Linked DNA regions of Geotalea uraniireducens. The protein of the gene in region 2 interacts with the protein of the main gene of each other region in a pairwise test. Links are inferred from orthologs where the notes say so. Each region holds a gene or a part of one and is shown on either strand. Other genes may lie near its edges.

Region 1 (14,708 bases), 400 kb from region 2 along the record:
CAATCATGAAAGAAGTCGGTAGTGCCGTCGAGGTCCTCAAGACCGGTGAACTGCAGGAGCTGTCAGTCAACACCGCAATGTCACGGGTAATCATCCGGGCAATCAATGACGATCTATTCCTGATTCTTGCCTTGGCTGCGGACGGCAACTTCGGTAAGGGTCGTTACCTGTTGATGCGCGAAGCGCCGGCGATCGGCGAGCTTTTAGCGTAATTCGCGGCTCAACCCTGGGGACAAGGAGTGGCGATTTCATGAAAATTCTGGTCGTTCACGGGCCAAATCTGAACATGCTTGGCAAACGGGAACCGGGGATCTACGGCGTCGCGACTCTGGATGAAATCAATGCCGCGATCAGTGTCCTTGCACAGGAGCTCGGCTGTGACGTTACCTTTGTACAGGCCAACGGCGAAGGGGCATTGGTTGAAGCGATTCACGGTGCTCTCGGCTGCTGCGACGGGATCCTGATCAATCCTGCCGCCTATACCCATACCAGCGTGGCCCTCCGCGACGCAATCGCTGCCGTCGGGCTGCCGGCCGTCGAGGTGCACCTCTCGAATATCCATTGCCGGGAGGAGTTCCGTCACCATAGTTTTATCGCGCCGGTTGCCGTCGGCCAGATTGCCGGGTTTGGCCCTGACAGCTACCTGTTGGGGTTGCGGGCGCTTTTTACCCATATTAAAAAAGGGATTGTCACGAAGGACTGAGGTATGCTACAAACCAATCTCACTAAAGCCCGTGATTTTGCGAAAAAACACGATGTCGACGCCATCGTGTTTTTTAACATGAGTAATGTCCGATACCTCTCGGGATTTACCGGCAGTGATGGCGTCGTCGTAGTCGACGCGGACCAGTGCTGCTTCCTTACTGATTCCCGCTACACGACCCAGGCAGCCCTGGAGGTAGGCGCTTGCCAGACGCGGCAATATCGAGTGAAACTCGATGGCGTGGTCGAATTGCTAAGCGAACGGGGCTTCCGGCGGGTCGGTTTCGAATCAGAGCACTTGACCGTGGCAACACTGCATTCCCTGGTTGGCAAGCTGCCGGGCATCGATTTTGTGCCGATCGGGGAAGAATTGTCGCTGCTCAGGGTTGTCAAGTCGGCTGCTGAACTCGATCTGCTCGCCGATGCCGCCCGGATTGCTTCCGAGGCCCTGCTCGCCTCCCTGACATATCTGGCGCCGGGAGTCAGCGAGTGCGATTTTGCGCGGGAACTCGAATTTGCCATGCGCCGGGCCGGCGGGGACGAAAAGTCCTTCGATTTTATTGTAGCATCAGGTGAACGGGGGGCGCTTCCTCACGGTCGGGCGAGCGGGAAAATCGTGGCGACCGGGGAACTGGTGACCATCGATTACGGCACGGTTTTCAACGGTTACCATTCGGATGAAACAGTAACGGTGGCAGTTGGCGAGCCCGACAATCGGCAGCGTGAGATATATGCACTGGTCAAGGAAGCTCATGATCGGGCTCTGGCGGCGGTGCGGCCGGGAGTCGAACTGCGGCTGCTTGACCAACTCGCTCGGGATACTATTGCTGAACGGGGATATGGCGACTATTTCGGTCACGGGCTCGGCCATGGCGTCGGCCTGGAGGTCCACGAAAAGCCAGTTGTTTCTCCGCGCAGCGAGGGCATTGCCGAACAGGGGATGGTCTTCACCATTGAACCCGGGATCTATATCCCCGGCTGGGGTGGTGTGAGGATTGAGGATACTGTGGTAGTGACAGCCGACGGTTATCGTTTGCTGACGAAGGTTCCCAAGGACCTGTTAATAGTGTAATATGGGCGCGGCCCATTTTGCCGGGGCGATGTCTCGGAACGACCACTAAAGGAGAAATGTATGGATATTAAGGATCTTAAATCGTTGATAAAGATGGTAACCGAAACGGATATCACCGAATTCGAACTTGAGGCGGCCGAGGAGAAGGTCCGTATCAAGCGGGGCAATGCGGCGGCGGTGGTTAATTATCAACCTGCGCCGACCCTTGCCATCCCTCCCCAGATCATGCCGCAGGTCGCGCCGGCGGCCCCGGCTGCCGAGGCTCCGGCACCGGCCCCTCCTGCTAAAGGGAAAGAGATCGTTTCGCCGATCGTCGGGACCTTTTATCGGGCGCCGGCTCCCGATGCGGCGCCGTACGTCGAGGTTGGCCAGACCGTCGAAAAGGGGCAGGTCTTGTGCATCGTCGAGGCGATGAAGCTGATGAATGAGATCGAAGCGGAGTTCCGCTGTAAGATCGTTGAGATTTGCAAGGAAAACGCCCAGCCGGTCGAATTCGGCGAACCGCTCTTCGTGGTGGAGCCGCTCTAATCGGTCTGGAGCCCGTTGCCGGAGGCTCGCGGCTTTTTTGCCGCGGCTATCCGCTCCCATCTATGCCGTTCAATCAATACTACGGAGAGTTCAATGTTTCATAAAGTTCTCATTGCCAACCGCGGAGAGATTGCCCTTCGGGTTATCCGGGCCTGCAAGGAACTCGGAATCAAGACCGTGGCAGTCTATTCCCTGGCCGACAAGGAGTCCCTCCACGTCAAGCTGGCCGACGAAAGCGTCTGTATCGGGCCGGCGCCGAGCCTGCAAAGCTATCTCAATATCAACGCCATTATCAGTGCCGCCGAACTGACCGATGCCGAGGCGATCCATCCCGGCTATGGCTTTCTGTCGGAAAATGCCGCTTTTGCCGAAATCTGCGAAAACTGCGGGATTACCTTCATTGGCCCGTCGTCGGAGAGTATGCGGATCATGGGGGATAAGATCAGTGCGCGCCAAGCGGTGATCAAAGAAGACGTGCCGATCCTTCCCGGTACCAAGGAGGGGGTCAACGACGTCAATGATGCAATCCGGATAGCCAAGGAGATCGGCTACCCGGTGATCATCAAGGCTACGGCCGGCGGCGGCGGTCGAGGGATGAAAATCGTCCATTCGCCGGCAACCCTGCCCAACGCCTTTGCTACGGCCCGGGCGGAAGCGCAGGCCGGATTCGGCAATCCTGAAGTCTACATCGAGAAATATTGTGAGTGTCCCCGTCACGTCGAAATTCAGATTATGGCTGACAAACACGGCAATGTCATTCATCTCGGCGAACGTGACTGCTCGATTCAGCGCCGTCACCAGAAGATCATCGAAGAGGCGCCGTCGCCGGTCAGTACTCCGGCGTTGCGCAAGGCGATGGGCGAGGCCGCCGTCAGGGCCGCCAAGGCGGTGGGGTACAACAGCGTCGGCACTATCGAGTTTCTGGTCGACAAAACCGGCAACTTCTACTTTATGGAGATGAACACCCGCGTCCAGGTGGAGCACCCGGTTACGGAGATGGTGACCGGCATCGACATCGTGCGCGAGCAGATCCGTTCCGCCGCCGGTTTGAAGCTCCGCTACAAACAGAGCGATATCAAGATTCAGGGTCATGCTATCGAATGTCGGATCAATGCTGAAGACCCGGTCAAATTCACCCCTTCACCGGGGCGGATTGACGGTTATCACACCCCCGGTGGCCTGGGAGTGCGGATCGATTCGTTCGTCTATGACCAATATATGGTCGTTCCCCACTATGATTCGCTGATCGCCAAGCTGATCGTTCATGCCGAAACCCGTGAAGACGCTATCAAACGGATGGCTCGCGCTCTCGACGAGTACATCATCGGCGGTATCAAGACGACGATTCCTTTTCACAAGCGGATCATGGCAAACAAGGATTTCATCGAGGGAGATATCGATACCGGTTTTCTGGAAAGGATCGTTTTGGAGTAGGCCATGGATTTTCCTGAAGAACTCAAGTACAGCAAAGAGCATGTCTGGGTACGGGTCGAGGGGGAACGAGCGGTGGTCGGGATTACCGACTACGCTCAGGAAAGTCTCGGTCTGATCAGTGCGGTCGAGTTGCCATCGGTCGGTGACGAACTGGAGCAGGATGATTCATTCGGCTCGGTGGAGGCGCGAAAAGCGTTGGCCGAATTGTATGCACCCTTGAGCGGCGAGGTTCTCGAAGTTAACGAAGAACTCGAATCTTCTCCTGAGATCATGAATGACGATCCTTACGACGGTGGCTGGATAGCTGTCGTCGCCCTTCGCGACCCCGAAGAACTCAAGTCGTTGATGTCGGCAGACGATTACGCCGAAAGCGTAACCGAAACAGAAGAAGAAGAGTGACTCCGCCCTGTGGCGGCTAAGAAAGAAGAAGGCGGGACGGTAGTCTCGCCTTTGTTTTGCCTTCAATTTCCGGGGAAGTGACCGGTCGGCCTTGGCCCCGCGATTTCTGGAGTTGCCATGACTATTACCATCGGCCAGATCGAGTATGCCAATTGTACGCCCATTTTCACGGTATTGCACCGCCATTTCACCTGCTCCGGCTATCGTTTTGTCCGGGGCGTACCCGCAGCCCTCAACAAACTGCTTGCTTCCGGAGACATTGACGTTTCTCCTTCATCGTCGATTGAATATGCGAAGTACCCCGACCGCTACCTCATTCTGCCGGAGCTGTCGATCAGCGCCATCGGTGCGGTGAAGAGTGTGCTGCTCTTCTCGAGGGTACCGCTAACGGAACTCAGCGGCGCGACCATCGGCATGACCACCGAATCTGACACTTCGGTTAACCTGCTGAAGATTATCCTCGGCAAATTCCATGGCTTTACCAACCGTTTCGAAAGAACCGATCTCGCTCTGCAGCCAGCATTGGAAGCCTTTCCGGCTCTCCTCCTGATCGGCGATAACGCCCTGAAAGAATCCCTGACCACCACCGATCTGCTGGTCTATGACCTCGGCGAGCTATGGCGGCATTTCACGGGTCTGCCGTTCGTTTTTGCCCTCTGGCTGATTCGGCGGGCAACGGTTCGGGAACGGCCGGAAGCAGTACGTCAATTGAGCGCCGAGCTGATTAGCGCCCAAAGGATCGCCTATGACTCGTATCCCGAGATTGCGGCCGAGTCACCGGAACGCTCGTGGTGTCAGCAAGATGTGCTCGTCGATTACTGGCAGACGATTTCTTACGACCTGACCGCGGCACATCTGGATGGCCTGAAATCGTTTTACCGTTTTGCCGCGGAACTTGGCCTGGTGGCGACAGCTCCCGAGATCAGCCTGTATGGTGGCAGTGTGGCATGTGATTTGCTGTAACTTTTACTATGACTCAGGGCCCTATGGTGAATTCGAACTGGTTTAATGCCCTTTCCAAGCGGTTGTGGCAGGTCCGGGATGGCCTCAAGACCGCCGATTATGAACAGCATGAGGAACTTCAGGCGCGAATCTCGCTGGTGGTGAAGACCCGCTGGTTCCTGCTCGCTCTGATCGCCGCATATTGCCTCTTTGCCGGAAGTTCTTATTATTTCAGCCGGTTCGGTCTCTTTTTGTCCCGGTCACAGACCTTCTTCCTGTTTGGTACGGTGGCCTCGGTCATCGGTTACAACTTTCTGCTTCACACCTATCATCGTCGACTCTGCTGCTGCTATCGGCTCGTCAATCTGCTCCAGATCCTCCTCGATCTGGTGCTGGTGACGGTGCTCATCCACTTGAGTGGCGGAGCGTCGAGCTGGTTCTGGCCCGTCTATCTGATCATCACTATCGAAGCTGCCTTTCTCAGCGAACACAAACGTGACGTCTGGCTGGTCGGTGTCTGCGGTGGGCTGCTTTACGGCGCCTTGCTGACAGCTGAGAAACTGCAACTGGTTCCCAATGTGCGGATGCCGTTCGTCGATTCTGCCATTCACCGCGACGGTCTCTATCTGCTGCTCATCTGGCTGTGGGTAACCCTGTTGAATGCCGCGGTTTCGTTCATCGGCTCCTATTTCGTCGGCGCCCTGCGCCGCGAATCCTCTGCCGTCAAGGAGAGTGAGGAGCGGCTGGTTAATTTTCTCGATACTGCCAACGACCTGATTCTCACTGTCAACGCGGAAGGCCGGTTCCTCTACGTTAACGATGCATGGCAGAAGACCCTCGGCTATACGCTGGAGGAGACAGGTACCATCTCTTTCTTCGATATCATTCGTCCCGATTGCCGAGAACAGTGCAGTATTGAGATCGCCCGCGTTCTGGCCGGGGATACCCTCAGTCCCCTCGAATCGGTGCTGGTCGCGAAGAACGGCCGGGAAGTCGTCGTCGAAGGTAACCTGACCTGTGGCTTTGATGACGGCAATTCCCAGGTGATCTGGGGAATCTGCCGCGATATTACCGAGCGGAAACAGGCCGAGGAGCAACTCTATCGGCTTGCCCATCACGATATCCTCACCGAACTGCCCAATCGCATCCTCTTTCTCGACCGATTGCAGCAGGCCAAGGCCCTGGCCAACCGCTACCGTCATCAACTCGCGATCCTCTTCCTCGACCTTGATCGCTTCAAAATCATCAATGATACTCTTGGCCATCCGGTGGGCGACAAGCTGCTGCAGAAAGTTGCCCAGCGGATTGCCGGTTGCGTGCGCGAAGTGGATACCGTTGCGCGGATCGGTGGCGATGAGTTTACGGTGATCCTGGTCAATATTGACAACATCGACGACGTTAAACGGGTCGCGCAGAAGATTCTTCACTCACTCTCCGTTCCGTTCAATATCGATACCTATGAGTTGTTTATTACCACCAGCATTGGAATCGCCCTCTACCCGTCTGACGGCGAGAACATCGATACTCTCGTGAAAAAAGCCGATATCGCCATGTACTACGCGAAAGGGGAGGGGAGAAACAACTTCCAGTTCTACACCCCGCAGATGGATGCCAATGCCGACAAGCGGCTGCTCCTGGAGACCAGCCTGCGCAAGGCGCTCGACCAGCACGAGTTCCGCATTTATTACCAGCCCAAGGTCGACATTGTCTCGAAGCAGATTACCGCTATGGAAGCGCTGCTCCGCTGGGCACATCCGACGCTGGGACTCGTTTCGCCGGCCGAGTTCATTCCGCTGGCAGAAGAGACAGGGTTGATCATTCCGATCGGAGAGTGGGTGCTTCGGGCTGCCTGCATCCAGAACAAGGAGTGGCAGAAACAGGGGCTGCCGCGAATGCGGGTGGCGGTAAACCTTTCTGGATATCAGTTCCAGCAGCGCAATCTGCTGGAAATGATCCGCGGTATTCTGGAAGAGTCGGGGTTGGAAGCTGAACTGCTGGAGCTGGAAATTACCGAAAGCGTCATCATGCAGAACCCCGATTTTGCCGTCTCGGTTCTCAATGAGCTGAAAGACCTCGGCATCCATATCTCAATCGACGATTTCGGTACCGGCTATTCCTCGCTCGCCCATCTCAAGCGCTTTTCGATCAATACTCTCAAGATCGACAAGTCATTTGTCCGGGACGTTGAGGTCAATTCGGCCGATGCCGCTATTACGACGGCGATCATTGCTATGGGGAACAGCCTGAACCTGAAGGTTATTGCCGAGGGGGTCGAAACTGAGGGCCAGTTGAATTTCCTGAGTGAAAACAACTGCGACGAAGTACAAGGGTTTCTCGTCAGTACGCCAATGCCGGCGGGTGAAGTCGCTGCTTTCCTTCGTGAAAGGTGCGGAGCCGATTCATGGCCGATCGGCCGGGAAACGGCCGATGGTTAGCAGGTAATCGTCCAGAATTTTCCGGTGGTCGAAACAGAGTTCGACCGGCAGTTGATCCAGGGGGATCACGGCGACAGCCGCTGCGTCGTCAGCCGCCTGCGGCAGGCCATCGGCAGTGGCGATGAAAACAGTTGAGATGGTATGCTGGCGAAGATCCCGTGCCGGATCGGAATAACAGCCGAGCAGCCGCAGATTACGAATTTCCAGGGAGGTCTCTTCGCGGGCTTCCCGAATTGCCGCCGTTTCCAGCGTCTCGCCATAGTCGACAAACCCTCCCGGCAGTGCCCAGCCAAGTGGTTCGTTTTTCCGCTCGATCAGGACGATCCCGCCAGCCGTTTCAATGATGATGTCGACGGTTGGAACAGGGTTGCGGTAAGCTTTGACGGTTTCCCCGCAACGGGGACAGGTAAGTCGGTCGTAGGCCATGGTTTCCCTCCGGGAACGAACACCTGATGATGGGCTATCGACAACAAAAAAGGGAGGACTTTGTCCTCCCTTCGGTGTCTGCTGCTTCTGTTGCGGGCTACTTTTTCTTCCCGCCCGAGGCTTTCTTGGATGCCTTGAGGGGGTTGATCTTGAGGTCTTCGCCCTTGATCTCCACTTTCACGTGCGTTGCAAAATTGCAGATCCCGCCCGTCCATTTCTTGTCGGGTGCCGGATACGCGCTGCAGACCTTGCCGATGGTCCCGTCAACGATTCGCTCACACCCTTCACAGTTCTCTACCACAACCTGGCATGATCCGCCGGTGAATATGCAACCCTGCTTTCCCCAGAAGGTACACTCGGTACCGGGAAGTACCGTTTGACACTGCATCCTTTTTCCTCCTAAATCTATTGTTTGTTCCGTAACCGTCTGCTTTTGAATGTAGCAATTCCAAAAGAAAAATGTCAACAGGAAAAATCCCCGTCGCCGGCCCGTTTCGCTTGACTCACTCAAGCCGTTATATTAACCTTTTCGACGTTTGCAGCGTAAGACGCAGTCCAGGTGCGTCGCGTCGGTCGCATCTGCCGGTGAAGCGTTATCCTGCTGCTCCCGTTCTCATCTTTTCTCTGTCCCGAAAGCATTGGCGCTTCGGTCGCGTTCAGCGGCCCGCGCCATTCTTTTTTTATTGCCGGCAAGAACTCGTTGTTGAATACCTGACAAATTTGCTATAGTATTAAACCGGTAGAGCATTAACGATAAGGAGGGTTCCATGTGGGATTACACGGATAAGGTTCGGGATCATTTCCTGAATCCGCATAACGTTGGGGAGATAAAGGATGCGGATGCAGTTGGCGAGGTAGGGAGTCTGGCCTGTGGCGATGCCCTTAAACTGTATATCAAACTGGATGAGGACAAGAATCGAATCATCGACGCCAAGTTCCAAACCTTCGGCTGTGCTAGTGCCATTGCTTCTTCATCGGCGCTGACCGATATCATCAAGGGCAGGACCCTGGACGAGGCCTTGGCGGTTTCCAACCAGGAGATTGCCGATTACCTCGGCGGTCTGCCGGAGGAGAAGATGCACTGCTCGGTCATGGGGCAGGAGGCGCTAGAGGTCGCCATTGCCAAGTACCGTGGCGGGCCGGTACCGACCCATAACCACGACCATGAGGAACTGGAAGGGGATGTTGTCTGCAAATGCTTCGGCCTGACCGATGTCTTCCTGAAAAAGGTCATTGCCGCCAACAAGCTGACCACTGCCGAGCAGGTGACCCATTTCACCAAGGCCGGCGGTGCCTGCGGCGGCTGTCTGCCGCGGATCAAGGAGCTGATTGCCGAAGTGCTCGGGACCGAGGCGAAGGAAACACCGAAAAAGCCTGAGAAGCTGACCAATCTGCGCAAAATGCAGCTGATTCAGGAGACCCTGGAGAAGGAGATCCGGCCGCTGCTGTGGGCCGACGGCGGCGACCTGGAGTTGGTGGATATTTCCGGAAGCGAGGTGCAGATTGCCTTTCGCAAGGCATGTGCCGGCTGCTCCGCTTCGGGAAACACCGCCAAGTTTGTCGAGGCCAAATTGCGGGAACTGGTTGCCGATGACATTGTCGTCGTGGAGGTGGAGGGATGAAAGAGATCTACGCCGACAATAACGCCACCACCAAGGTGGACGAAGCGGTTTTCGAGGAGATGCGCCCTTACTTCTGCGAGTTGTACGGCAATCCGAGTTCGATGCATTTTTTCGGCGGCCAGGTGCAGAAAAAGGTTGATGAAGCGCGCAATCGGGTGGCACAGCTGCTCGGCGCCTCGCCGGAGGAGATCGTCTTTACCGCCTGCGGCACCGAGAGCGACAATGCCGCGATTCGCTCGGCTCTCGAAGTCTACCCGGAGCGGCGGCACATTATTACTACCCGGGTCGAGCATCCGGCAGTCCTCACACTCTGCCGCAATCTCGGCAAACGCGGTTACCGGGTGACCGAATTGAACGTCGATGGCGAAGGCCGCCTCGATCTGGATGAACTGCGGGGCGCGATCGACCAGGATACCGCCATCGTTTCGGTGATGTATGCCAACAACGAGACCGGGGTGGTCTTTCCTATCGAAGAGATTGGCAAGATCGTCAAGGAGAAGGGAAAAGGGGCGTTCTTCCACACCGACGCCGTCCAGGCGGTGGGGAAAATCCCCCTCGACATGGCGACGTCGACCGTGGACATGCTGTCGCTCTCCGGCCATAAACTCCATGCGCCGAAAGGGATCGGGGTCCTCTATCTCCGTAAAGGGGTGCCGTTCCGGCCGTTTCTGGTCGGTGGGCATCAGGAACGGAGCCGGCGGGCCGGTACCGAGAATACCGCCGCCATTATCGCCCTGGGGAAAGCCTGTGAACTAGCGGCGCTGCACATGGCCGACGAGAATGGCCGGGTGAAGGCGATGCGCGACCGGCTGGAGAAGGAGCTGCTGGCCCTCATTCCCCATGCCCGGATCAATGGCGGGCAGGCGGAGCGCCTTCCCAACACCCTCTCGATCGCCTTCGAGTTTGTCGAAGGGGAGGCAATCCTGATGCTCCTTTCCGAAAAAGGGATTTGCGCCTCGTCGGGGAGCGCCTGTACTTCCGGCTCCCTGGAGCCTTCCCATGTCCTCCGGGCGATGGGAGTCCCCTTCACCTGCGCCCACGGCTCGGTCCGCTTTTCGCTGTCACGCTTCAATGACGACAGTGATATCGAGGCGATCATCCGGGAATTGCCGCCGGTGATTGAACGGCTGCGGCAGATGTCCCCCTTCGGGCGGGAATTTCTCGATAAGTAGGCAGCAGAAAGTTATGCTGCAAAAAGGGGGATGCCGGTGGCATCCCCCTTTTTTGTGCCCGGCGATCAAGCTATTTGATGTGGCAGGTGAGGCAGAGGCTGCTGTTGGCGATGGTTGCCGCCAAGTGCGGCCGCTCCTGGTTGAGCGGGTTGTGGCAGGAGAGACAGCCGACTTTCCCCTGGACGAGGACAACTTCGGGAGGAAGAGTATCCGGGCGGCGGAGTCCGGGATGACGTCCCGCCAATTTCAAGTAATCCATGCCGATGGGGTGCCCGCCATGGACCCGGTCGATGCTGCCGGGCTCCCGATCGATGTTGTTTTTCAGCCTGATCAACCGGCCGGTGGCATAGACGCCGTCATGGCAGCTCAGGCACTGGACCGAGAGGTCGTCGATTTCCGCATCGCTCGAATCGTTGAGGGAAACCTTGATGATCGAGCCGTACATCTGGGCCGGGTCGGCGGCGTCTTCCCGGTTCATTTTGCGAATCCGGGAGATGTGGAACATGAACTGGATCCGCTTGAATGGCTTGTTGAGCGACATGACGAACTCGCAGGTGGGACGCACCGGGGGGCTGGCGCTGTTGCCGCTGTCCGGCGGGGCGGCTGTTGCCACTGCCGGCAGCAGCGCGAGCCCGGCAATAACGACGTGGATGAGTATTTTTGCGACGGTCTCGGCGCTGGCCATGGCGGCGTCCTTCCGCATGCGGAGTTGCTGTTCTGCGTCCTTTATTTCAACTCCAATGCCATGATCCGTGCAGCTGGTCAGATGTTGCAACTAGCCGAAATTATTGTCTAATAGGTGTTGCGATCGAGGAGTGGGGTACTTGGTGGCTGTTCAGGGATTGCACAGTTGAAGCAGGGAGAACGGGGAATCGGAAATGATTCCGGCCGACTGCAACGGAGAGAAATGGTTGCGCATGTTCAAACGCTGCACAGCATACCGGCCCCGGCGGCCCCCGGAGCCGGAGCCGGTCAACGGTGATTTTCCTGCAGGTCCCTGCAGATGGCGATGAGCGCTTCCAGGGCGTTGGTCACGGTGAGAATGCCGACCAGCCGGTCGCCTTCGTCAACCACCAGGACGCCGTTCAGTTTCCGGTCGTGGAGAAGCTGGGCCGCTTCGGTCAGCGGGGTGGCGGGGGTTACCTTGTATGGCTTCGGGTTCATCGCCTCGGTAACCGGGGTCTTCGAGAGCAGGTAATGGAGCTCCCAGGTGTCGAGGGAGGTAGCCTTGCTCGGCTTGAATTCGGTGACCATCTTTTCGGTGAGGATTCCGGCGATCCGCTCTCCGTCCATCACCGGCAGCCGACGGATGTTTTTCTCTTTCATCAGGTGAATCGCTTCGATAATCGTCGCATCATTGCCGATGGTAATCGGGTTTCTGGTCATCCAGCGCTCGACGTAGATCATCGTTCTCTCCTTTGTTGCGGCGGTGTCCGGCGATCCGGCCGGCCCCGGTTACATCCCCAGGAAGGCCTTTTTCACATGCTCGTTGTTCAAGAGCGACTCGCCGCTGCCGCTCAGCACGACTCGCCCCGTTTCGAGGACGAAGGCCCGGTGGGCGATCCGCAGCGACTGATAGACGTTCTGCTCCACCAGCAGGATGGTGACCCCTTGTTTGTTGATCTCGGTAATGATCTCGAAGATGAACTTGACCAGCAGCGGCGCGAGGCCAAGTGACGGTTCATCGAGGAGGAGCAGTTTCGGGTTGGCCATCAGTCCCCGGGCGATGGCCAGCATCTGCTGTTCGCCGCCGGACATGGTCCCCCCCAGTTGTTTCTCCCGTTCCTTGAGCCGCGGGAAAAGCTCGAAGACCCGGTTGACGTTGGCGTCCCGGTCCTTGCGGGCCGAGGCGATATAGGAGCCCATCCGCAGGTTTTCCAGGACCGTCATCTCCGGGAAAATCTTCCGCCCTTCCGGTACCTGGACGATCCCCCGTTCCACCACCTGGTGCGGTTCGAGCTTGGTCAGATCGACGCCGTCGAAGGTGATGGTCCCCGCGTTCGGCTTCACCAGCCGGGAGATGTTCTTCAAGGTAGTCGACTTGCCGGCGCCGTTGGCGCCGACAACGGTGACGATTTCACCCTCTTTGACTTCCAGGTTGATGTTCCAGAGGACCTGCAGGTCGCCGTAACTGAAGTTGAGCTTCTCGATCGTGAGCATAATCCTCCCTGAGCCGCCCCGCCGAACCCCGTTAATGTTCGCTCCCCAGATAGGCATCGACTACCGCCTGGTTGTTGACGATCTCCTCCGGGCTCCCCTCGGCCAGTTTTTCGCCGGAATTGAGTACGACGATCCGGTCGGAAATGCGCATGATCGCCTTCATGTCGTGCTCGATCACCATCTGGGTGATCCCCTGCCGTTTGATGTCGAGGATCAACTGGATGATCTCCTCGCTTTCAGCCGGGTTAAGCCCCCCCATCACCTCGTCAAGGAGCAGCAGTTCCGGCTTGGTGGCCAGTACCCGGGCCACTTCCAGCTTTTTCCGTTCGCCGATCGGCAGCCCGCCGGCGAGGAAACCGGCCTTCTGTTTCAGCCGCACCACCTGCAGCTGTTCCTGGGCGATCTCCCGGGCAGCCTTGAGCGAGTTGGTCCGGCAGAGGGCGCCGACCATCACGTTGTCGAGGACGGTCATCTTGGCTAGGGGGCGGACTTTCTGCCAGGTGCGGGCCATACCGAGCTTGCAGACCTTGTCCGGCTGCAGGCCGTTCATCTTTCGCCCCTTGAAGAGTACTTCGCCGCGTGACGGCGGATAGTAACCGGTAATGCAGTTGAAAAGGGTGGTCTTGCCGGCGCCGTTCGGCCCGATCAATCCCATGATCATCCCCTCCGCCATGGTGAAGGAGACGTCGGAGTTGGCGGCCAGCCCGCCGAAGAATTTGCTGACGTGTTTGATTTCCAGGATTGCCATCGGTGATTCCTCTTGTTTCGTCCGGGGCGGGTTTCGGACCCGCCCGTCATTGCGTATGCCGATAGAGGGCGAGGGCGGGTCTCGGACCCGCCCCTACGGATCCGCCTCCACGGCCCGCCCCGACATGTTCTGTTTTTTTCGGGTCAGTTTCTTCACGAAGCCGAGCACGCCGTCGGGCATGAAGAGGATGACCACTACCACCAGGATGCCGTAAATCAAGGCGTGGGCATGGGCCAGATTCTCCTGGAGGAAGGTGCCGACCCGCGAGTCTTCGCTGACCAGGCCGGTCTTGAAGATCGCCTGGGCGATCAGGTTGCTGCGCAGTGCCTCCGACAGCGGCACCAGTACCAGCGAACCGACCGCCGGGCCGTAGATGGTGCCGATCCCGCCGATGATACAGATCAGGACGATCTGCACCGAGATATCGAGGGCCAGCACCGTCGGCGGATCGATGAAGCCGATGTAGACGGCGTAGAAGCTGCCGGCCAGCGAGGTGAGGGCGGCGGAGATCACCAGGGCGATGTTCTTGTAGAGGGTCAGGTTGATGCCGAGCGAGTGGGCGGCGTCCTGGTCCTCGCGGATCGCCTGGAAGTAGTAACCGAGTTTCGACCGCTGGACCAGCCAGGTGATGATGATGGTGATAATGGCGAAGCCAAGGCCGATGTAGTAGAAGGGGACCTTGCTGAGGAAATCGGTGATTACCCGGCCGCCGATGGTGAAGGGGGGAATCTCCGTGGCCAGGATCCCTTCGGCGCCGTTGGTCAGCTCCTTGAGATTCATCGCTGCCAGGCGGATGATCTCCGCCACGGCGATGGAAGCAAGAACGAAGTAGGGACCCCGCAGGCGGAAGCAGATGCTGCCGATGACCAGCGCTACCACCACTACCACGCCAATGCCGGCCCACATGCCGATCCAGGGGGGAATCTGCCGGTACTGCATCAGCATCATCGTCGTATAGGCGCCGACGCCGAAGTAGGCGGCATGGCCGACCGAATACTGGCCGGTATAGCCGCCGAGGATGTTCCAGCTCTCGCCCATGATGGTGCTGAGGAAAAAGAGGATCATCAT
Region 2 (14,730 bases):
CGGCTTACGGTTGCCATGGCCGTTCGTTCCGACCGGCGGTCGTTATTCAGTATCGGCCTGTTTACCAATCGGCCACTGGTCGGAGCACTGTTCGTTACGCTGCTGCTGCAGCTGACGGTGGTATATTTCCCGCCCGGTAACAGAATCTTCGCTACCTGTCCGCTGACAATTCGCGAACTGTCGCTCACTATTGCCGTTGCCGTGGGGACATTGCTGGTGGTGTCGGAGTTGCAGAAAGCCCTGGTTCGCTCGCGCGCCCGGCGGGGTTAGATGTCGAGAATGACGGTTGCCCGCCAGCAGCCTTCACGGTATTCGACCAGGAACCGATGGAGGGTTACCGCTTTCACATCGACAATCATGGTATGTTTTCCCGGGTTGATCTCTTCGCCGCGGGCCACCGCTGTGAGACTGCTCCGGGCGGGGGTGCCAGAGAGCGCGATGTCAGTGATGCGCAAGAGCAGTTGCCGGGCGTCTTTGTGGTACACGAGCTCCTGGAGAAAGGCAAAAAGGAGTAGATCGAGCTGCTCGCCGGCCAGCTCGATCGCCACGGCAACGACCGGGGCTACCGTCGCCGGCTCTTCAACCATGACGCCCAAGAGGGCATCGGCGGCGGCGATAAACAGTTCTTCCTGTGTTGTTCCCCACGCCTCGAAGGCAATGTCGGCCGTGGCGATCTCTTCCAGGTAGCGATACGGCATGGGGCGTTCCCCGCCTTAGAGAAGAGCGTCGATCGCCTCGAAATCGATTTCGTTCTCGGCGTTGGTGGTGATCCAGGAAATCTTTTCCCGATCCTCGGCGGTGATTTTCGAGACGTCTTCAAGTAGTGTCGTGAAGACGTTGGCTGTCGAATCGTGGACCCTGATGTAGGGAATATTGCTGTCGTCGAGGATCTGCTGGGTGATCTCCGAAACGGGAACATGGCCGGCGATGGCCAGCCCGGCGATTTTCTCCTGGTAGGCAGGAATGTGATAAAGCGAGGAGAGAGTCACAATCAGTTCGTCGCGGGAGCTGGTCAGTACCATGAGGGTGGAATCCTCCAGCCCATCGGCGACCCGCTGTGACGAGGCGGCGCCCAACTGGATATGGTGGAGAATTCTGCTCCGACCGTCCGGATCGCCATGCAGCGGCAGGTTGAGCAGTTTGCCGATGTGGCTCAAGGTTGGATTAGCCAGAATCGGCGAATAATTGAAGCCGCCGGATACCTGGATGTTCCGCCCGGGAAAACCTTTGCGGAGAAAGCCAAGGACCGATTCCCGCTTATCGGCACGGAGTTTATTTACGATCACCATCCGGACGTCGGCGTCTTCTTTTTCGTAAAGGGCCAGGTTCAGATGTACCGCATCAATCGCACTGCCGATGCCGCTGTCGGTGACGATGATGACCGGGGCGTTCAGGCTCCTGGCAACACAGGCGTTGCTCAGACCGATCACCGACCCGACGCCGCAGTGGCCGGCGCCTTCTATGATCAGAAAGTCGTATTTCTCGTCGAGGACGGCGAATGATTCGATGATGTTCTTTTTCAGTGCATGGCAATCAAGCTTGCCATTCAGGTAATCGCGCGTGAAGCTTTTGTGCAGCGACACCGGATTCATCAAGCGGATGTCTTCTTCCAGGCCGAAAGTCTTGGCCATCAGGATGGCGTCCATATCGATGGTCAAATCCTGGTAAAGTTCGATCTTCGGTCCGATCGGCTTGATGAAGCCGACCCGCTCATATTTCTGTCTTGCCAGATGCATGAGCGACACGCTCATGGTGGTCTTGCCACAGTTTTGGCCTGTTGCGCCGATAAAGACTCGTTTCGCCATTATCCCCCCTGACTAAAACAATTGATCTCATCTACTTGATGTATTATGGTTAATGCGCTTCTCGCGGTGCGGGGTAGCTCCGGTTGATCAGTATACACTAATTCCCCGAGCCGGGCGAAAAAATGACACGCGGTAGGGTATGGCTTTCCAGTGCTTTTGAAGTGAGATGCAGGATGTGTGTTGGCGTACTTTGTGCTTGAGCTGAATCGTCCAATCCCTGGTGGAAAAAGGTGACTTGTGAAATCTGCCCGCTTTGCCTTCGTCGTCGCATTATTTTTAGCCGGGTGTTCTCCGGTTCGCCAACAGCTCAATGCCTGGCAGGGTGCCAGCCTCGAAGAGCTGATCGATCGTGTCGGTCCGCCGTCCACCGTCTCGACGGACGCCTCGGGGAACAAGTTTTATCACTGGTATGAGGACCGGGGCGGCGTTTACACCTACGGCGGGCCGGTAAATCTCAACTGCGAGCGGATTGTCGGCGTTGATTCCCGGGAAACAATCGATTCGATCACCTGGAGCGGCAATTGTATTGCGGTGCCGGATTCGCCGTGGCAACGCTCTGTCGGCGACGGCAAATAAGGGCAAGTCTATGCGCATTGACGACAAAATATCGTCGCGGGACGTCGGCAAGAAAACTAAAAAGGGGACGTTGGTAAAATCGGACGGCGGCAGCCCCTCGCCTTTTGTCAGGACTCTTTCGCGCCAGCAACTGGAGTTTGAGGGTTATGAGCAGGAACTCCAGGATTTGAAAGAGGAAATCGATCAGGCTGGAACCGATCTGGAGCGGGAACCGACCATGGCCAATTTCAGAGTGTTCCGTGACCTGATTGCCGCTCTTACCAAGAAAGTTACTACCCATGCCTATCGGTTGGAGCGGGTAGGGGGGACGACGCTTAATCCTCGCTGTTTCGAAATTATCACGGTGATCGATCGGGAAGCGGATAATCTCTATCGGTTGATCATGGCTGAAAACAAGGATCGGTTGGCGATAACCAACAAGATCATGGAATTGAAGGGGCTGGTTGTCGACTTCAAAATCTGAGCGTGCCTGTCAGCCTTTGACGTTGCCGATCGGCCGCAGCCTGGCCACCCGCCTGCTCAAACCTGCCAGTTCCGTTGCTTCCGCAACCGCATCGATGTCTTTGTAGGCAAACCCCGCTTCTTCCGCCAACCCTCCCCATGACGCCGTTCGTACATAGATTCCCCGCTCTTCCATGTCTCGCTGGAGTTTCTGGCCTTTGACCATTCTTTTCGCCTGGTGGCGGCTCATTGTCCGGCCGCTGCCATGGGCGGTAGTAAAGAATGTGTCGGTACCGCCGGGCTCGCCGGCCAGCAAATAGGAGCCGGTTTCCATGCTGCCGCCGATGATCACCGGCTGGCCGGTTTCCCGGTAGCGTTCGGGAATTCCCTCCTGGCCTGGGCCGAACGAGCGGGTGGCGCCTTTGCGGTGGACCAGGAGCTGACGCCGTTTTCCATCCACAAGGTGGGTCTCCAGTTTGGCGGTATTGTGGGCCACGTCGTAGACCATCCCCATCCCCAGGTCGTCGGGGTCACGGTGAAACAGATCGGAAAACACCTCGCGAATCCGGTGCAGGATCACCTGGCGATTGGCAAAGGCCATGTTGACCGCGCATTTCATTGCGGCAAAGTAATCCTGCCCTTCAGGGGAGCGGAACGGGGCACAAGCCAGCTCGCGGTCGTGCATCGTAATGCCGTATTTGCTGGTCATCACGGCCAGGAACCGCTGCAGGTAGTCCGTGGCGATCTGGTGACCGAAACCGCGACTGCCGCAATGGAACATGATCACAACCTGGTTCGGCCTGGTAATCCCGAACGTCCGGGCTGTTTCCCCGTCGAAAATATTTTCCGGGCGGGCTACCTGGATTTCGAGGTAGTGATTTCCCGAACCCAGGGTGCCGATCTGGTTGTAGCCGCGCTCGATCGCTCGCTGACTGACCTTGGTAGCGTCGGCCCCGGCAAAGCAGCCCCCTTCTTCGGTGAGTTCCAGATCTTCCGGCCAACCATAGCCATGTTTCAGGCACCAGCGTGAGCCCATTTCGGCAACGCGGCAAAATTCGTCATGGCTCAGTTTGACGAAGCCGTGGCTGCCAACGCCCGCCGGTACGCGCTGAAAGAGCGCGTCGACAAGTTCCCGAAGCCGTGGCCGAACCTCTTCTTCGACGAGATTGGTCAGCACCAGGCGCATCCCGCAGTTGATGTCGAAGCCGATCCCCCCGGGGGAAATAACCCCGGTTGCCGGGTCTATAGCCGCCACGCCACCGATGGGAAAGCCGTATCCCCAATGGCCGTCGGGCATGCAGTAGGAATATTTCTGGATACCCGGCAGGCAGGCGACGTTGGCTGCCTGTTCAAATACGCCGGCATCCATGGCATTGATCAACCGCTCGTCGGCAATGATACGGGCCGGGACCAGCATGCCCGCCTTATACGATACCGGGAGTTCCCAAATGGTGGCGGATATCTTTTTCAATGCTGCCGGTACTGCCATGGCATTCCCCCTGCGAGTCTTTCTGTGCTAACTATAGCACAAGATGGCGCGGGAGCCTCTATTGGGATTCTGACGGTGTTCGAGATGTGTAGGTAAGTAGGTGTGTGGATGACTATTTGTTGAAGTTCTGGTGCCAATTATCGAAAATTGCGATCTTATGTTCTCCAAAGACGCCCAGGTTCTGTCTGACTTCGGCCACGGATTTTTCCCTGCTCAGATTGTCGGGTTTCTTGGAGAAAAAGAGATCGGCATAACAGACGATCCGTTCTTCGGTGGTGAGTGGAACCATCTCGCGGTGGGGGAGGGGGAGGTTTTGACTGACGATGTCATCGACCGTAAGGCCGACGCCGATATGGCGTTCGCACAGTAGCGCGTGGCGTGGCAAGCCCTCGCTTTCGAGGATTTGCCGACCGAGAATGCCGTGGACAATGTAGGGGGCTTCGCCGGAGCAGCCAAGTTTTGCCGCGTTGGTTTCGCAGATGCCGATGTCGTGCAACAGGGCCGCTTCCTCGATGAATTGCAGGTCGAGCGGTTGTTTTTCGGCCAGTCGTCGGGCGACCTCTAACGCTTTTCGGGCAACAGCCCTGCTGTGTTCGAGAACGATGGCCAAGCTTACGCTCTCGGTGCCGAAGTATTTTTGCAGGAGTTCTTCACCATGCATGGCTGTTTCCTCGAAACAGGGGATGTTGCGGTTGTCGGGAGAGAATACCGGTTCAGTGTAATAGACTTTTATCAGTTCTGTAAAGAGGGCGTTCTGAACCGCTGCAGTGTCTTGCCGATTTCTGCTATGATAAGAATTAATCGCTGCTGGCAAAGGAGAGGGCCGGGATGGTTGAAATCAAGGAAAGTGATCTCCGTGTTGAATATTACCGCGGTTCGGGTCCCGGTGGACAGCATCGGAATGTGACGGAAAGCTGTGTTCGGATTCGCCACCTGCCGACCGGTATTGTCGTTCAAGCCTGTGAGCATCGCTCCCAGGCCCGTAACCGGGAACTGGCCCTGGCGCGTCTGCAGCAGGTGCTGCAGCGGAGGCAACAGCGGCAGAAAAGGCGGGTTGCTTCTCCGGTGCCGAAAGGAGAGAAGGAACGGCGCCTTAGTGACAAGAAACGTGTTGCCCTGAAAAAACGGCTTCGTTCCACTGCCGGCGATGAGTGATAAGTGGCTAATTCCTTGACCTTCCTGGGGCTATCGGGTATTCTTTGCCGATTATTGATTGAGGGAAGCTATGTCTCGACCAACATGGGATGAGTACTTTATGGAGATTACCCACCTTGTCGCCAAGCGGTCCACTTGTTTGCGGCGTCAAGTGGGGGCTGTCATCGTCAAGGACAAAAATATCCTTGCCACCGGATATAATGGTGCGCCGTCGGGTGTTGCCCATTGCCTTGAGGTCGGCTGTCTGCGCGAACGGCTCAATATCCCCTCGGGGGAGCGGCATGAACTCTGTCGCGGGCTGCATGCCGAACAGAATGCGATCATTCAGGCGGCCAAGCATGGTACGAACATTGACGGGAGTACGCTCTACTGTACCACCATGCCGTGCATCATCTGCTCGAAGATGCTGATCAATGCCGGCATTCGCCGGATTGTTTACGAAGAGGGGTATTCCGATCAGCTGGCTCAGGAGATGATCGCGGAGTCCGGCGTCCACGTCGAGAAGTTTACTGAACTACCCCAAGGTGACCAGCGATGAAATGCCCTTTTTGCGCCTTTTCCGACAGCAAGGTCGTCGATTCCCGCCCCGACAAAGGGGGGGCGGCTATCCGGCGCCGTCGCGAGTGCGAATCGTGCGCCAAGCGGTTCACCACCTACGAGCGGATCGAAGAGACGCTCCCGCTGGTGCTTAAAAAAGACGGCCGCCGCGAACCGTTCGATCGGCTGAAGCTCATTGCCGGGATTCAGAAAGCCTGCGAAAAGCGCAAGGTCTCCCGGGAGACGATCGAAAAGCTCGTTGATCGGCTCGAATCGCGGCTGCAGGAGTGGGGCGAAAAGGAAGTGCCGAGTACCACTATCGGCGAGTGGGTGATGACTGAGCTCCACGAGATCGACGAGGTCGCGTATGTGCGTTTCGCCTCTGTCTATCGATCCTTCAAGGATGTCAACGAATTCATGACCGAATTGCAGGATTTGCTGAAGAAGTAGCACTTCCGCTGTGATACAGCCCCTGCTGCCGCTGCCGGACGCTTTTCCCGGTGATTGCCCACCATGACCGACTTCAACGAACAGATGATGCATCACGCACTGAAACTGGCTCGCCGGGGCGTCGGCAAGACGGCGCCGAATCCGGCGGTCGGTTGTGTCATCGTCAAGGATGGTGCGGTGGTCGGAACCGGCTGGCATCGCCGGGCCGGCACTCCCCATGCCGAGGTGCATGCCTTGCGTCAGGCGGGGGATCGGGCACGCGGCGCGGATGCTTACGTTACTCTTGAGCCGTGCTCCCATTTCGGCCGGACTCCTCCCTGTGCCGATGCATTGGTCGAGGCCGGCCTCGCGCGGGTGGTTATCGGTATGGTCGATCCGAATCCCCTGGTCAGCGGCCGGGGCATAGCCCGGCTGCGGGCCGCGGGTGTCGAGGTGATCACCGGCGTGCTGGAAGAGGAATGCCGCGTCCTGAACGAGCCATTCCTGAAGCACGTCCAGACGGGGATGCCTTTTGTCATCTGCAAAAGTGCCATGACGATGGACGGTAAAATCGCCACTGCCAGTGGCGACTCCAAATGGATTACCAATGAACGGTCGAGACGTTATGTGCACCGCCTCCGCTCGGCAGCCGATGCGGTCATGGTCGGCATCGGGACGGTCGAGGCGGATGATCCGCAGCTGACGGCGCGGATTCCCGGCGGTAAAGATCCCCTGCGGATCGTCGTTGACAGTTCATTGCGGCTGTCTCCTGAGGCACGCCTCCTGCGCCAGCAATCGTCCGCCCGGACCATTGTCGCAACGGTGGCGCGGGATGCCGCACGGATCGGGGCATTGGACGCCGCCGGCTGTGAAGTCGTGACGTGTCGGTCCGTCGGGGGTCGGGTCGATTTGGCCGAGCTGCTGGCGCTTCTCGGCAAACGAGGGGTCCAGTCAATCCTTCTGGAAGGGGGGGGCGAGCTGGCCGGCTACGCTCTCCGCCACGGCCTGATCGACAAGTTTGTGCTATTTTATGCCCCCAAATTGCTTGGCGGCACCGGCGGCTATGGACCGTTCGCCGGCGAGTCGGCCGTGCGAATGGACGCCTGTTTTCGCCTTGGGCGGGTGTCGGTTCGCCGGTTTGCCGACGATGTGATGATCGAAGCCTATCCGGAGGGGATATGTTTACCGGACTGATCGAGGATGTCGGTTCGATCCGTAAATTCGAACGGTCGGCTGCCGCCGGGCGGTTGACTGTTGCCACCAGCCTGCCGGTTGAGGGGATTGCCCTCGGTGATTCGGTGGCGGTGAACGGCGCCTGTCTTACCGTTGTTGCCAGGCAGGCGGGACAGTTAACGTTCGATGTCTCTCCCGAGACCCTGGCGAGCAGCACGCTCGGCCAACTCGGCCCGGGCGCCGCGGTGAATCTGGAGCAGGCACTCCGGCTCGGCGACCGGCTCGGCGGCCATTGGGTTACCGGACACGTCGATTGCCTCGGCGAAATTGTCGAGCGCCGGTCTCTGGATGGCAACACTGTCATTCGGGTACGTCTCCCCCGGGAAAACTGCCGCTATGTCGTCGAAAAAGGTTCGGTGGCGCTCGACGGAATCAGTCTCACGGTCAATGCCGTTGACGGGGAAACCTTCTCCGTCAATGTTATTCCCCATACCGCTGTGATGACCACCCTGCACAACGGCAAAGTCGGCATGCGGGTGAATATCGAAACGGACATCCTCGGCAAGTATGTCGAACGGTTGCTGACCGGTGACCGGCAGCCGGCGGCAGCCGGCCGGATAACCCTTGATCTGCTTGCAAAGAACGGCTTTCTGTGAGATATAGGTGTGTTACATTTTCCCTAGATGGAGTAACCGATGTCTGTTGCCAAGATAGAAGACGCAATCGAGGATATTCGCCGCGGTAAGATGGTCATCCTTGTTGACGACGAAGATCGTGAAAACGAAGGCGACCTGACTATGGCGGCCGAAATGGTCACCCCCGAGGCGATCAATTTCATGGCCCGCTACGGTCGCGGCCTGGTCTGCCTGACCATGACCCAGAAGCGGTGCGATCATCTCCAGCTGCCGATGATGGTTTCCGAGAACACCTCCTCGTTCGGAACGGCTTTTACCGTGTCCATCGAAGCGAAAAAAGGGGTGACGACCGGCATCTCGGCTGCCGACCGGGCGCACACGATTCTTACCGCTGTGGCCGATGGGACGACGGCCGACGACCTTGCCCGGCCGGGGCATGTCTTTCCGCTGCGCGCCCGCAACGGCGGTGTGCTGGTGCGGGCCGGCCAGACCGAAGGGTCCGTTGACATGGCCCGCCTGGCGGGGCTCAAGCCGTCCGGCGTCATCTGCGAGATCATGAACGACGACGGCACGATGGCGCGGATGCCGGAGCTTAAGAAATTCGCCAAAGAGCACGACTTGAAGATCTGCACCATTGCCGACCTCGTTGCCTATCGACTCAAGCACGAATCTTTGGTCCGGCGTGCCGCGGATGTGCTGCTGCCGACGGAATGCGGGGACTTCCGGGCGGTGGCTTTTGAAAACGACGTAGATCGTCTGGAGCACCTTGCCCTGGTCAAGGGGGAGATCAAGGGGGACGAGCCGGTGCTGGTCAGGGTCCATTCGGAGTGCATGACCGGCGACGTTTTCCATAGCCTGCGCTGTGACTGCGGCAGCCAGCTTCACCGGGCCATGGAGATGATCGAAGCGGCCGGGCGGGGGGTCATCCTCTATATGCGTCAGGAAGGGCGCGGGATCGGTCTGTTCAACAAGCTGAAGGCTTATGCGTTGCAGGATCAGGGGAAGGATACCGTCGAGGCCAACCTGGCCCTCGGCTTCAAGCCGGACCTGAGGGATTACGGAATAGGTGCCCAGATTCTCGTCAATCTGGGTGTGAAGAATATCCGTCTGTTGACCAACAACCCGCGGAAGCTGATCGGCCTGCAGGGCTATGGGATCAATATTGTCGAACGCGTGCCCATCGAGATTCCGCCGACCAAGTCGAATATCGGCTATCTGAAAGCCAAGCGGGAGAAGCTCGGCCATCTGCTCGAAAATATCTAGTGTGATCTGGGGAGGATACTATGCCGCGATTTATCGAAGGAAAGCTTGATGCCTCCGGACTCCGGTTCGGCATTATCGTGAGCCGTTTCAACAGCTTTATCGGCGAACGGTTGCTGGAAGGAGCCCTGGATGCGCTGGTGCGTCACGGTGCGGATGCCGCGGAGGTTGATGTGGTGCGGGTCCCCGGAGCGTTCGAGATTCCCCTGACGGCGAAAAAGCTGGCCCAGGCCGGTGGTTACGATGCCGTCATCTGTCTTGGCGCGGTCATCCGCGGGGCTACCCCTCATTTTGACTACGTTGCCGCCGAGGTTGCCAAGGGGGTTGCCCATGTTTCCCTCGAAACCGGGGTGCCGGTAGCGTTTGGCGTCCTGACCACCGATTCCATCGAACAGGCGATTGAGCGGGCCGGGACCAAAGCCGGAAACAAAGGGTTCGACGCGGCGATGACCGCGATTGAAACGGCCCGCCTTTACCGGGAGCTGCACTAGTGGGAGCCCGTCGCCAAGGGAGGGAGCTGGCGCTACAGATTCTCTTCTCCCAGGATTTCAGTCAGAATGACCGGGGCGCTCTTCTCGAAATCGTCCTCGAGGATGCAGAGCCTGGAGCTGCAGCCGGCCAGGCGTTTGCCGACGGGATTGTTCGCGGCGTTCAGGAACACCGCCGTGAAATTGATGCGCTGATTGCCGAAAAATCCAAGAACTGGGCGCTCGGCCGGATGTCCAAGGTGGATCTGAATATCCTCCGGTTGGCCGTGTACGAGCTGCTGTTCCGGAATGACATTCCGAAAAACGTCACCATCAACGAGGCGATCGAAGTGGCCAAGAAATACGGCACCGAAGAGTCGCCGGCATTCGTCAACGGCATTCTCGACGAGGTCGCCTCGGGCCTGCCCGAAAAATAGCGCGAAGAACCGATTGCAAGGAGCAGCGAGAGATTATGAAGACAATCAATGTGGGTCTGCTTGGCTTCGGTACCATCGGCACCGGCGTTGCCAAGCTGCTGCTGACCAATAGTGCATTAATCGCCGACAAGGTCGGTACGCCGGTAGTGTTGAAGAAAATTGCCGATCTGGACGTTACTACCGACCGGGGAATTGAGCTTTCGCCCGGGTTATTGACCACGAATGCCATGGAACTGCTCGACGATCCGGAGATTGCAGTAGTCGTTGAACTGATCGGCGGCTATGAACCGGCTAAAAGTTTCGTGCTGCGGGCGATCGAAAACGGCAAGCATGTTGTGACCGCCAATAAGGCGCTGCTGGCGCTGCACGGCGAGGAGATTTATGCCGCTGCCGCCCGCAAGGGGGTGGAGGTCCTGTTCGAAGCGGCCGTCGGCGGGGGGATTCCCGTTATCTCGGCGATAAAAGGGAACATGGCTGCCAATAACTTCGGTTCCGTCTTTGGTATCCTTAATGGGACATGTAATTACATACTTACCTGTATGACTCAGGAAGGGGCTGATTTCGCTACTGTTCTGCACCGGGCGCAACAGCTTGGCTATGCTGAAGCCGATCCGACCTTCGATGTCGAGGGGATCGATACCGCCCATAAACTTGCGTTGCTTGTTTCGCTTTGTTTCGGTACGCGGGTCAACTTTGCCGACATCTATACCGAGGGAATCAGTTCGATCTCCGCCGTCGACATCAAGTTTGCCCGGGATTTCGGCTATAAGATCAAGTTGCTGGCGATCGGCAAACGCGATGGCGACCTGGTTGAGGCACGGGTTCATCCGACGATGATTCCGGTGAGCTATCCCCTGGCGGATGTCGACGGCGTCTTCAATGCTATCCGCCTGACCGGGGATTTTGTCGGTCCGGTGATGCTCTCCGGCCGGGGTGCCGGTATGGAGCCCACTGCCAGTGCCGTTCTCGGCGACATTATCGATATCTCCCGGAACCTCATGGCCGGCATCAACCGGCGGTGTGCACCGCTCAGCTTTCTCGACGGCTCGGTTGCCACCCTCAAGATCAAGCCGATGGGTGAGATCGAGAGCAAGTATTACCTGCGCTTCAGTGCCGTCGACCGGCCGAGCGTGCTGGCGAAAATCTCGGGTGTCCTCGGCGCCCATAACATCAGCATCGAGTCGATGGTCCAGACGGCCCGCATGATCGGCGGCTCGGTACCGATTGTCATCATGACCCACGAGGCTCGGGAAATGGACGTGCAAAAGGCGCTGCAGGAAATCGACACCTTCGACATCATCACCGACCAGAGTCGTTATATCAGGATTGAGGATAATCTGGAGTAGTTTTCGGAACAATAAGAAGCAGGACAAAGGCGGCCGTTGGCCGCTTTTTTTTATTTGCGGTCGGGAGTGGCGGGCTACAGCACGGGGATGAGTTCGGTAAAGGAATGGATGGAGGGAAACCGGGGAGAAGGTGTTGGTACGATTGTTGAGCTGTACCGGCTCATGTAAATCAGATGTCTGATTCCGTAGAGTTCGGCGGTGCCGAGATTGGTTTCGCTGTCTTCGCCGAGGAGGGTTCTGGCCGGTTCGTAGGTGATCTTCTCCTGCAATTTTTGCCAGAAGGCTTTGTCCTCTTTGGGGAGGCCCACCTCGTGGGCCGAAACGATCCCGGTGAAATAGGGGCCGAGCCGGGTCTTGCGCATTTTGAGCGCCAATGTCTTGCTATGGGCGTTGGTCACCAGCCAGATCGCTTTCCCCTGATGGCGGAGGAAAAGCAGGAATTCGATCACTCCGGGATGGACGGCGATCAGGTGATCCACTTCCTCTTTGAGCAGAGGGATGTCAAGACCGAGACGCTCCGACCAATAGTCGAGATCGGTCCAGTTGAGGGTCCGTTCCTGGGAGCGGAACAGACCATAGAGAAGTTCCTTGGCGGTCTCGACGGTGATGGCGTTTTTAGTCGCATACCGTTTTGGTACGTGCTCCAGCCAGAAATGATCGTCGAAATGGCGGTCGAGCAAGGTTCCGTCCATGTCGAGGAGCACGGTGTCAATGGTGTCCCAGTTGATAAGCATTTCGGAAATCCATGTGAAAAAGGCCCGCTAACGGGCCTTTTTACGAATCAGCTCCTTGATCGTTTCGCGGTCTGCGTCGAGGAGTTCGCAGCGGGTCGGCAACGCTTCGATTCCTTGGAGAGCCGCCGGGCGAGGAGGCTCCTGGCCGATCGCCCGTACCACCGCCTCGGCAAACTTTGCCGGATGAGCCGTTGCCAGGCAGACGGTCGGCGTGCCGTCGGTTACCAGTTCCCGGGCCGCCTGAACGCCGACGGCGGTATGCGGATCGAGGATGTAACCGGTCTGGGCGTGGAAGGAGGAGATGGTGGCGATGGTTTCTTCCTGGTTGACGGAGCGAGACGCAAACTCGGCCTGGACCGTTGCCAGCTCGGCACGGGAAACGTCGATCCGGCCGTTGCGGGCCAATGAGGCGAAGGCGTCACGAACCCGGGCGGAGTCGCCGCCGAACAGGTAGTAGAGGTAGCGTTCGAAATTGGAGGCCACCTGGATGTCCATCGAGGGGGAAACGGTCTGCACGACTTCACCGAGCGAGTAGTCGCCCTGGTTGATGAAGCGGGTAAGGATGTTGTTTTCGTTGGTCGCGAGGAGCAGCCGGCGAATCGGCAGGCCCATTCGCTTGGCGACGTAGCCGGCGAAGATATCGCCGAAATTACCGGTCGGTACCGAAAAATAGATTTCCTCGCCGCAAGAGGCCGTCACCCGGAAGTAGGCATAGAAATAGTAGACTACCTGAGCAAGCACCCGGGCCCAGTTGATGGAGTTTACGGCACCGAGGGCGTATTCTTCTTTGAAGGCGAGGTCGTTGAATAGGATTTTGACGATATTCTGGCAGTCGTCGAACGTCCCCCGTACGGCGATGTTGTGGACGTTGGGGTCGAGGACCGTCGTCATCTGCCGTTCCTGGACCGGCGACGTTTTGCCGTGGGGGTGCATGATGAAGATATTGATTTTCTCCTTGCCCCGAACGCCATAAATCGCGGCGCTGCCGGTGTCGCCGGAGGTGGCGCCGACGATGTTCATCCGCTCGCCCCTCTCTTCAAGCAGGTACTCGAACAGGTTGCCGAGCAGCTGCAGCGCTACATCCTTGAAGGCGAGGGTTGGCCCGTGAAAGAGTTCGAGAATGTACAGCCCGTCCTGCCGTACGACCGGGGTGATCTCCCGGTGGGTGAAGGTCGAATAGGAGCGGTCGATCAGGCTCTTCAGGTCGGCGGCGGGGATATCGGTGGCGAAGAGGGAGATGATCCGCAACGCCAGCTCCTGGTAGGGGAGGTCCTGCCAGGAGGACAGGGTCGTCCGGTCGAGTTGGGGAATGCTTTCCGGCAGGAGCAGACCGCCGTCATCGGCCAGTCCCATCATCACCGCCTCTTTGAAACTGATTGGCGCAATGCCGCCTCTGGTACTGATGTAATTCATGTCGGGTCCGTCTCGTGTAGGATTTGTCCGGCTATGGTCCGGCCTAGGCATCTTAGCAGCAATGGCGATAAATGGGAAGCCTTCCGCGTGAGGTCGGTAGTACAGCTCCCCGGTTCCCCGAATTGGGCACACTATGGTACTATTGTGAAAACTACGCCCGTAGTTCGGGTATGAGGATGGGAAGTCATGGATCTGCCTAAACGCGACACAATACTGCACGTTATTGACACCCTGGCGAGCAATTATCTCAAAGGAAAAATCCGTGCCGTCAGGATGGCAATGGTTGCTCTGCTGTCGGGTGGGCACCTGTTGCTGGAAGATATCCCCGGACTCGGCAAAACGACGCTGGCGCTTGCCCTTGCCCAGGCGCTCGGCCTCTCCTTCGGTCGAGTCCAGTGCACCAGCGACCTGCTCCCTTCCGATATCACCGGCCTCTCGATCTACAACCGCGAAGAGAATCGCTTTTCCTTCCTGCGCGGACCGATATTCAACAACGTGGTGCTGGTCGATGAGATAAACCGGACGATGCCCAAGACCCAGAGTGCTCTCCTCGAAGCCATGGAAGAACGGCGAGTAACGGTAGAGGGAACCACCTATCCGCTGCCCGAACCGTTTTTGGTTATTGCCACCCAGAATCCGGTTGAGCAGGTCGGCACCTATCCATTGCCGGAGTCACAGCTGGACCGGTTCATGGTGCGCAGCGGCATCGGCTACCCCCCTGAAGCGATCGAAAAGGCGATCATCAAAGGAGGGAGTATCAGGGATGAAATCAAGACCCTCAATCCGCTGGTGGCGGTTGGGGACATCCTGACAGCGCAACAGGCGATCAAGGA

The links.
Region 1: the proteins of ribD (region 2) and accC interact in binary tests that used the Escherichia coli proteins (3 or more experiments, as listed by UniProt). The link is inferred for Geotalea uraniireducens from one-to-one orthologs.

The regions. Positions count from the first base shown.
Region 1 is NZ_AP027151.1:2,801,391-2,816,098, reverse strand. The notes cover bases 1,658-4,565. They hold accC (acetyl-CoA carboxylase biotin carboxylase subunit), read left to right. Parts: upstream 1,658-2,395; coding sequence 2,396-3,736; downstream 3,737-4,565. Other genes in these bases: QMN23_RS13185 (menaquinone biosynthetic enzyme MqnA/MqnD family protein), read left to right, coding at 4,253-4,565; gcvH (glycine cleavage system protein GcvH), read left to right, coding at 3,740-4,135; accB (acetyl-CoA carboxylase biotin carboxyl carrier protein), read left to right, coding at 1,835-2,302; QMN23_RS13205 (M24 family metallopeptidase), read left to right, coding at 1,658-1,774. Outside these bases: QMN23_RS13215 (roadblock/LC7 domain-containing protein), read left to right, coding at 1-212; aroQ (type II 3-dehydroquinate dehydratase), read left to right, coding at 251-703; more of QMN23_RS13205, read left to right, coding at 707-1,657; more of QMN23_RS13185, read left to right, coding at 4,566-5,098; QMN23_RS13180 (putative bifunctional diguanylate cyclase/phosphodiesterase), read left to right, coding at 5,122-7,512; QMN23_RS13175 (NUDIX hydrolase), read right to left, coding at 7,477-7,938; QMN23_RS13170 (PxxKW family cysteine-rich protein), read right to left, coding at 8,036-8,326; Fe-S cluster assembly protein NifU, read left to right, coding at 8,706-9,560; cysteine desulfurase NifS, read left to right, coding at 9,557-10,732; QMN23_RS13155 (cytochrome c3 family protein), read right to left, coding at 10,803-11,417; QMN23_RS13150 (CBS domain-containing protein), read right to left, coding at 11,705-12,139; QMN23_RS13145 (ABC transporter ATP-binding protein), read right to left, coding at 12,188-12,892; QMN23_RS13140 (ABC transporter ATP-binding protein), read right to left, coding at 12,924-13,640; QMN23_RS13135 (branched-chain amino acid ABC transporter permease), read right to left, coding at 13,734-14,708. UniProt on the Escherichia coli protein: This protein is a component of the acetyl coenzyme A carboxylase complex; first, biotin carboxylase catalyzes the carboxylation of the carrier protein and then the transcarboxylase transfers the carboxyl group to form malonyl-CoA.
Region 2 is NZ_AP027151.1:2,405,771-2,420,500, reverse strand. What follows is about bases 5,642-8,571. They hold ribD (bifunctional diaminohydroxyphosphoribosylaminopyrimidine deaminase/5-amino-6-(5-phosphoribosylamino)uracil reductase RibD), read left to right. Parts: upstream 5,642-6,516; coding sequence 6,517-7,626; downstream 7,627-8,571. Other genes in these bases: QMN23_RS11270 (bifunctional 3,4-dihydroxy-2-butanone-4-phosphate synthase/GTP cyclohydrolase II), read left to right, coding at 8,301-8,571; QMN23_RS11275 (riboflavin synthase), read left to right, coding at 7,611-8,261; nrdR (transcriptional regulator NrdR), read left to right, coding at 6,001-6,453; QMN23_RS11290 (deoxycytidylate deaminase), read left to right, coding at 5,642-6,004. Also shown: QMN23_RS11330 (cation-translocating P-type ATPase), read left to right, coding at 1-270; QMN23_RS11325 (archease), read right to left, coding at 267-698; QMN23_RS11320 (phosphotransacetylase family protein), read right to left, coding at 714-1,805; QMN23_RS11315 (hypothetical protein), read left to right, coding at 2,043-2,381; QMN23_RS11310 (YaaR family protein), read left to right, coding at 2,392-2,844; QMN23_RS11305 (RtcB family protein), read right to left, coding at 2,854-4,311; QMN23_RS11300 (HD domain-containing protein), read right to left, coding at 4,424-4,972; QMN23_RS11295 (peptide chain release factor family protein), read left to right, coding at 5,140-5,466; more of QMN23_RS11290, read left to right, coding at 5,537-5,641; more of QMN23_RS11270, read left to right, coding at 8,572-9,503; ribH (6,7-dimethyl-8-ribityllumazine synthase), read left to right, coding at 9,524-9,991; transcription antitermination factor NusB, read left to right, coding at 9,991-10,404; QMN23_RS11255 (homoserine dehydrogenase), read left to right, coding at 10,440-11,750; yrfG (GMP/IMP nucleotidase), read right to left, coding at 11,825-12,484; thrC (threonine synthase), read right to left, coding at 12,512-13,897; QMN23_RS11240 (AAA family ATPase), read left to right, coding at 14,084-14,730. UniProt on the Escherichia coli protein: Converts 2,5-diamino-6-(ribosylamino)-4(3h)-pyrimidinone 5'-phosphate into 5-amino-6-(ribosylamino)-2,4(1h,3h)-pyrimidinedione 5'-phosphate.